2 regions of the Tepidibacillus sp. HK-1 genome follow, and region 2 is predicted to be linked to the other one. Evidence: a T-box and tRNA genes for the amino acid it is inferred to sense, from the RefSeq annotation. Region 2 holds a T-box; the other holds one or more tRNA genes.
The links. A T-box is a leader RNA that pairs with one kind of tRNA and senses whether it is charged. The one in region 2 lies ahead of ileS (isoleucine--tRNA ligase), so its partner is inferred to be a tRNA-Ile.
Positions count from the first base shown of each region.

Region 1: it has a tRNA-Ile gene. The T-box ahead of ileS (isoleucine--tRNA ligase) is inferred to sense a tRNA for this amino acid. The anticodon was not compared.

Region 1 is NZ_BDGM02000008.1:26,218-29,629, forward strand. It holds gene BEN26_RS05650 (NAD(P)H-dependent flavin oxidoreductase) at 1-17, opposite strand, end outside; gene BEN26_RS05655 (hypothetical protein) at 275-424, opposite strand; gene BEN26_RS05660 (hypothetical protein) at 701-847, opposite strand; tRNA gene BEN26_RS05665 (tRNA-Val) at 1,070-1,145, opposite strand; tRNA gene BEN26_RS05670 (tRNA-Leu) at 1,179-1,267, opposite strand; tRNA gene BEN26_RS05675 (tRNA-Ile) at 1,280-1,355, opposite strand; tRNA gene BEN26_RS05680 (tRNA-Asp) at 1,392-1,468, opposite strand; tRNA gene BEN26_RS05685 (tRNA-Met) at 1,511-1,586, opposite strand; gene BEN26_RS05690 (hypothetical protein) at 1,833-2,318, shown strand; gene thpR (RNA 2',3'-cyclic phosphodiesterase) at 2,372-2,926, opposite strand; gene BEN26_RS05700 (phosphatidylglycerophosphatase A family protein) at 2,929-3,412, opposite strand, start outside.
Region 2 is NZ_BDGM02000018.1:23,964-27,375, forward strand. It holds gene ileS (isoleucine--tRNA ligase) at 1-1,690, opposite strand, end outside; T-box leader at 1,808-2,026, opposite strand; gene BEN26_RS10125 (DivIVA domain-containing protein) at 2,090-2,578, opposite strand; gene BEN26_RS10130 (YlmH family RNA-binding protein) at 2,649-3,412, opposite strand, start outside.

The DNA.
Region 1 (3,412 bases), on a different contig from region 2:
AGTGAAGGTAATTTCATAAAATCGACTCCTTGAATTTGTTTAATGATTATCATTGTTTGCATTATAACGTTTTAAACCTTTAAAGTAAATATTTCACTTGAATTAGTTAGTATAAGTTTGACAATTTTGGAGATTTCGTAAGCAAAAAAAAACAAACCTTCCTATAATAGAAAGGTTTGTTTCCATATCTTTAATATCTCTTTCACTAGGTTGAATAGGTCTTTTATATGAACTCAGTATCTTACTGTATTATAAATAAAATAATTGCAAGTTCTTACTTTTTGGCTAGATAAAAATCCCAAACAGCTTCTTGTTCTTTTTTTGTTAAATACTCTTCAAAGCTCATCATTTTACCTTTATAGTTTACAACGTAATCTAATAAATCTTTTTGACGAGCTACCTCTTCCACTTTGTAGATTGCCATCCCAATCACCTCTTTTTTAATTTCAATCTCATTATACAACATTTTTTAGTCTATGATTGTGAAAATTATAACAAAAATATGAACATCGTTAAAGTTTAAATCTTTAGAAAAATCAATTAAATACTTTAACAGCAGCTAATTTTATTAGATTTCCAGAATTTAATATCTAATAAAAATTTTATGACTATTTTATATGTGAAAACGATAACAATTTATTATTATGTATTACGGGATAGCAATAAAGAACAACAGCTACGTTTGTTTGTAGCTGTTAGTTTATCGACGATCACTTACTAATTTAACCACCCTTGTATATTTCCCCTTTTTTACCTCTTCAGGAGTTGCATCTTCATCTAGTGCATCCATCTCCATACTTGGTGCAATGGTAGGCTCCTTTTCTTTAGGACTGATTTTCTTATCCACGATGATTCATCTCCTTTTCTTTACCTTATGTTCATTATGCTCCATAAATTGGATTTCATTCTTTATATTGTCGCTATTATCATCCATTTACTTATCACCTCTGTACCCTTTCAGGAATAACATCTTGAAAGATGGTGGTCTAAAAAATAAAAAAAGGGTTTATATCCGACCATCAACTTTCCAAAATCTTTTATGGCCTTCAAACCCTTGATATATAAAGTATGGTGACCCCGACTGGGTTCGAACCAGCGACCCCCACCCTGTCAAGATGGTGCTCTCCCGGCTGAGCTACGGAGTCACATATATTCGACGTTGTTACACTCAATTTAGATGGTGCCGAGGACCGGACTTGAACCGGTACGGTAGTCACCTACCGCAGGATTTTAAGTCCTGTGCGTCTGCCAATTCCGCCACCCCGGCAGGACTTTTAAATGGTGGGCCCAACAGGACTCGAACCTGTGACCAATCGGTTATGAGCCGACCGCTCTACCAACTGAGCTATAGGCCCCTACTAATTTAACTTTAAACAAATACTTTTTTAAAATGGCGGAGCTGACGGGATTCGAACCCGCGGTCTCCTGCGTGACAGGCAGGCATGTTAGGCCTCTACACCACAGCTCCATAATATAAATGGGAATATTCGACGTAGTGCAAATAGTTTATTGGTTGCGGGGACAGGATTTGAACCTGCGACCTTCGGGTTATGAGCCCGACGAGCTACCAACTGCTCCACCCCGCGTCATTACATAATAAAATTAGCGACAAAAATTATTATATATGATTTATAACATTTATGCAACAATTTTTAAAAATAGTTTTATCCCTTAAACCTCTTGGTCTTTGGGACAAAAGTAATTTTACCTAGAGTACAATAATTTGTCAATAGTATTGTCACATATATTTAGTGAATTGGGTTTACAATAACATTGTCAGTGTATACATGAATACCATTGACTTGAACCATGGTTAAGGAGAGTGTTGCATTTTGGCCAAACAAATAAAAGACAGACAAATCGCTTATGTAAATAAAGAAACAAATCTGTTGGTGTCACAAATCGTAAGTGGAACTCAATCACTACTACAGCAGACTAAACAATTACAGAGCAATCCATCATTAGTTGTACCTATACAACAATCTCAACTTACGTCGTCCACTGCATCTAACAACATGCAAATGTCTCAACAAAATTTCAAAACGCAACAACTTGGGCGGGCACAACAACATACTAGCGTCCCTGAAATGCAGCATTTAGATCAAATGCTACAAAAATTTTATAACGAGATTGGTAAGATGGAAACCGAATACAACCAATTGAAATCAGCCAATATGAATCCTTTACATCTTCAGCAATTGATGCAACAAAAAGCAAATGCGCTCCAATCATTTAGTAATCAAATACAACAAACAATCAATCAGGTTCAATTATCAAGTCAAACGAATCAAATTTATGAATCAGGCCATGGTTTCTAAAAAGTTTTGGCTGTTGAAATTCATCAACAGCCTCTCATATTTTCATACAAAGCTCATTTCTCTCGTTCATTTAAAAACTCTTTAGTTAAAATAGGTTGATATTTTACCCCAGAAACCGTAAAAACTGACTGGTATAAAGTTAGAGAAGTTACTTGCCATACAGAAGACGTTAGTTTAAAATTTTCCTTTTTAAAGGGAACATTCACCTTTCTTGCTAATGTTACATGAGGAGTATACTTTGGCTTTGCATCGAATGTAATCTTTGTTTTTGTCAATGCTTCAACAAAATTTTGGTAAAGTTTGTTTAACATTTGCAAGTCCCCATGAACATCAGCCCATAAAATATTAGGCTTATTTTCGCTAGGAAAGGCACTTATATTCTTTAACTGTAATTGAAAAGGGGATACATTTTTTACAGCCTCATTTAATGCTTGGTCTAACGATTCCATCTCTTTTTCATCGACTTCCCCTAAAAAAAGAAGAGTAATATGCCAATTTTCTTCTGGTACCCATTTTCCCAATTGTAAGCTGTTGCGAATAATTGGCAATTGTTGTTTAAGTTCATTTTTTACATGTTCAGCTAGCTTAAGTGCAACAAATAATCTCATAGCTAAACCACATTATCCTCAGTCATTTGTTCTTCTATTTCTTCCACCATTTCTTGCACATCTCTTAATCGATGGGCAATACGTCCTGCCGCTGAAGCAGCGATTCCAGCAACAAGGTCATCCAAAAACGTATGAACACCTTTACCGTTTTTTGTATCCAACTTTTTAATTATTCCCACTTTATCTTTATCTAAATATCCAAAAGTGGTCACTGCAATGCTTCCATAACCAAAGACAGAGCCTAATGCCATTGTTTCATCAATTCCAAAAAGTCCTTCATCAGACTCAACAAGAGATTGCAATGGTTCAGTTAACAAACCTTTTTCAGCCAATACGTCTAACTCGATCCCAACAAGTAATGCATGTTGAACTTCACGTTTTTCTAATACTTTGTTTACACTTTCCAGGCAAAGCTCCATGGTTAAATCTTTATTATATGGCAATTGTAATTCATAGACGATTTCTGCAATGTCTTCCAATGTAACA
Region 2 (3,412 bases):
TGAACCAACCACGATATTGGTCAGAGCCTTCTAAATAAAGATCGGCTGGTCTTCGTAATTCTTCTCTTGCTTCTAAAACACCTTCATGGCTTGAACCAGAGTCAAACCATACATCCATAATATCTGTTTCTTTTCTAAAATGAGTTCCCCCACAAGATGGACAAAAAGTGCCTTCTGGTACCAACTCATCCGCCTCTTTGGCAAACCATACATTAGAGCCTTCCATTGCTACTAAATCTGCAACATGGTGAATGGTTTGATCGTTAAGAATCGTTTCTCCACAATCCTTACAATAGAAGATTGGAATCGGTACGCCCCAAATCCGTTGGCGAGATATACACCAATCTCCTCGATCAGCAACCATATTATGCAACCGTAGTTCTCCCCAATGCGGAACCCATTTCACATTTTTAATTTCTTCTAACATCGTTTGACGAATCGGTTCAATCGACGCAAACCATTGTTCAGTTGCCCGGTAAATCACTGGTTGTTTTGAGCGCCAATCGTGTGGGTATTGGTGTTTAATAAAGCCAAGTTTGAGAAGTTTACCAACTTCAGCTAGCTTTTTTGTCACCTCTTTATTAGCATCTTCATAGAACAAACCTTCAAAGCCGGGTGCTTCTTTTGTGAATTTCCCTTGGTCATCGATTGGCGATAAGACATCTAAACCATATTTCTGGCCAACATAAAAGTCATCTTCTCCATGACCAGGTGCAGTATGAACGCATCCTGTTCCAGCCTCTAATGTTACATGCTCACCAAGAATAACAGGTGAGATTCGATCATAAAATGGGTGTTTTGTGACTACCCCTTCTAACTCTTCACCCTTAAATTCCTTAACAATTTCTACATGCTCAAAACCAATTTCTTCTTTCACATGGTCTAATAGTTCTTTAGCCACTAAATATTGTCCAGATTCTACTTTGTATAGGACATAATCAAATTCCGGATGAATAGAAATAGCAAGGTTTGCTGGTATGGTCCAAGGTGTTGTCGTCCAAATGACAACATTTGAACCCTCTGGAAGTTTACCTTTTCCATCAACGACTTCAAAAGCTACATAAATCGAGGCAGAACGTTTTTCTTTATATTCAATTTCCGCCTCGGCTAGTGCAGACTCAGAAGAGGGTGACCAATAAACAGGTTTAAGCCCCTTGTAGATGAGTCCCTTTTTTGCCATTTCGCCAAATACTTTTAATTGTCTTGCTTCATATTCTGGCTTTAGGGTAATATAAGGATTTTCAAAGTCTCCTCTTATACCTAAACGTTTAAACTGTCCCTTTTGCTTTTCAACATAAGAAAGAGCATAATCTCGACAACGGTTTCTAAACTCAATCGGTCCAATTTCGTGACGGTTAATTTTTTCATTTTTAATAATAGCATGCTCGATTGGTAATCCGTGAGTATCCCAACCAGGAACATAAGGTGCATTATAGCCCTGCATGGTTTTAAAACGAACGATGATATCTTTCAAAATCTTGTTCAGTGCATGGCCAATATGGATATCTCCATTCGCATAAGGAGGACCATCATGAAGAATAAATGTTGGCTTCCCTTTTTTTGATTCCTGCACTTTTTGATAAATATTGATCTCATCCCACCATTGCTCAATCTCTGGCTCTTTATTTGGAAGATTTCCTCTCATTGGAAAATCTGTTTTTAACAGATTTAATGTCGTCCCATAATCCATTCAACTCACTCCTTCTTACAACTTTTCAGCCCATAAAAGCAACGGCTCACTTAAAAGCCAATTCCAATCCCTTTTATAAGGCTTCACGAATATGAAAAAAAACCTTCTCATCCAAAGTCAAGGGACGAGAAGGTTACCCGCGGTACCACCCTAATAGCCTATATAGCCACTTATAAAAGATAACGGATTAAACCGACTTTTCTTACTTATTTTACAATGCATTCAGAAAAGTAACTCATGGGTGATATTCAACATAGTCCAAATTACTAGGCTCACACCAACCCTAGCTCGCTTAAATCTGGGGTCTAGTTGACAGATCCCAATCCTCGTTTCATATTCGTTTCATTTGTTTATTTAATGATATGCAGTATACCTAATTATTGACTCAAAGTCAATGGTTTATACGCTAACCCGATCCTCTTCTTCAGTTCTCTCAAGCTCTTCCCAGCTTTGAGATTCTAACATCTCAAGCTGTGCTTCTAAAAGGGTACGGAATCTCGTACGATAAATGGCTGCTCTTTTTTTCAATTCTTCAATTTCTAGGGAAATCGTTCTTGATTTCATTAGAGACTCGTTGATGATACGATCTGCATTTTTTTCAGCTTCTTTGACAATCAATTGCGCTTCTTTTTTTGCATTTGCTTTCACTTCTTCAGCTGTTTCTTGCGCTACAATAATCGATTTACTTAAGCTTTCTTCAATATTAGAAAAATGGCTAAGTCTTTCATTTAATTGTATTATCTTTTCCTCAAGGTCTTTGTTTTGGCGAATTAAAGCTTCATAATCTTTAATCACTTGATCCAAAAATTCATTTACTTCATCTTCATTATACCCACGAAACGCTTTACTAAATTCTTTGTTATGTATGTCCAATGGTGTTAAAGGCACCAAAAACACCTCCAAATCATATTTTGTCATACTTATTTCGACATAGAATCCAAAAATCCTGCAATTTTTTTTAGCTCCATCGACCTATTTTTACACGGATACGGCCTTTTTTGGTGATTCCTTCGTCCTCTAAAAACTTAAAGCGACCAAATCCATTTAAAGAAACGATATCACCTACTTGAAGCTTATAATCGGTTTGATCAATGATTTGCCAATTTACTTTTAAATGTTTCCCTTTAATCCATTCAGATATTTTTGTCCGAGACAGTCGAAAAACATCACTCGATATCGCATCAACTCGTAGCGAAGAAACGGTCAAAAACATTTCCTCAATCTGTTGAATTGGGGGTTTTACATTTTCTCTAGCGATTTCCTCAAGTCGAACAGGAACCCTTCCTACATGAGTAAGCTGCATTCTGATATAATCAGCAACTTCACTAGCAACAATGTATTGTTTATCCGTATCTGAAACAAGGATATCTCCAAATTTTTCACGTTTTATTCCAATATTCAAAAGCGCACCCATGTAATCTCTATGAGTTAATGTTGTAAATTTATTCTCCCCAATCACTTTAAAAAAGGTTAGCCCCATTACCTTAGGATCATAGGAAAAATAATAGGGTGCAATCAGTACTCTACCTCTTTCAGCTTCAGCATATCCCCCATCAAAAAACATCGTCAGATCCATAGAAGAATTGACGATGTTTTGAATGATTTGCTTTTGCCTAGGGTCAACAAAATCAGTCCGGATAGAAGTATGAGTCTTCTCTGCTCGCTCTACCCATTCAATCACCCGTTCTACAAAAGGCTGCTCTTCTTTACGATAATGATGCA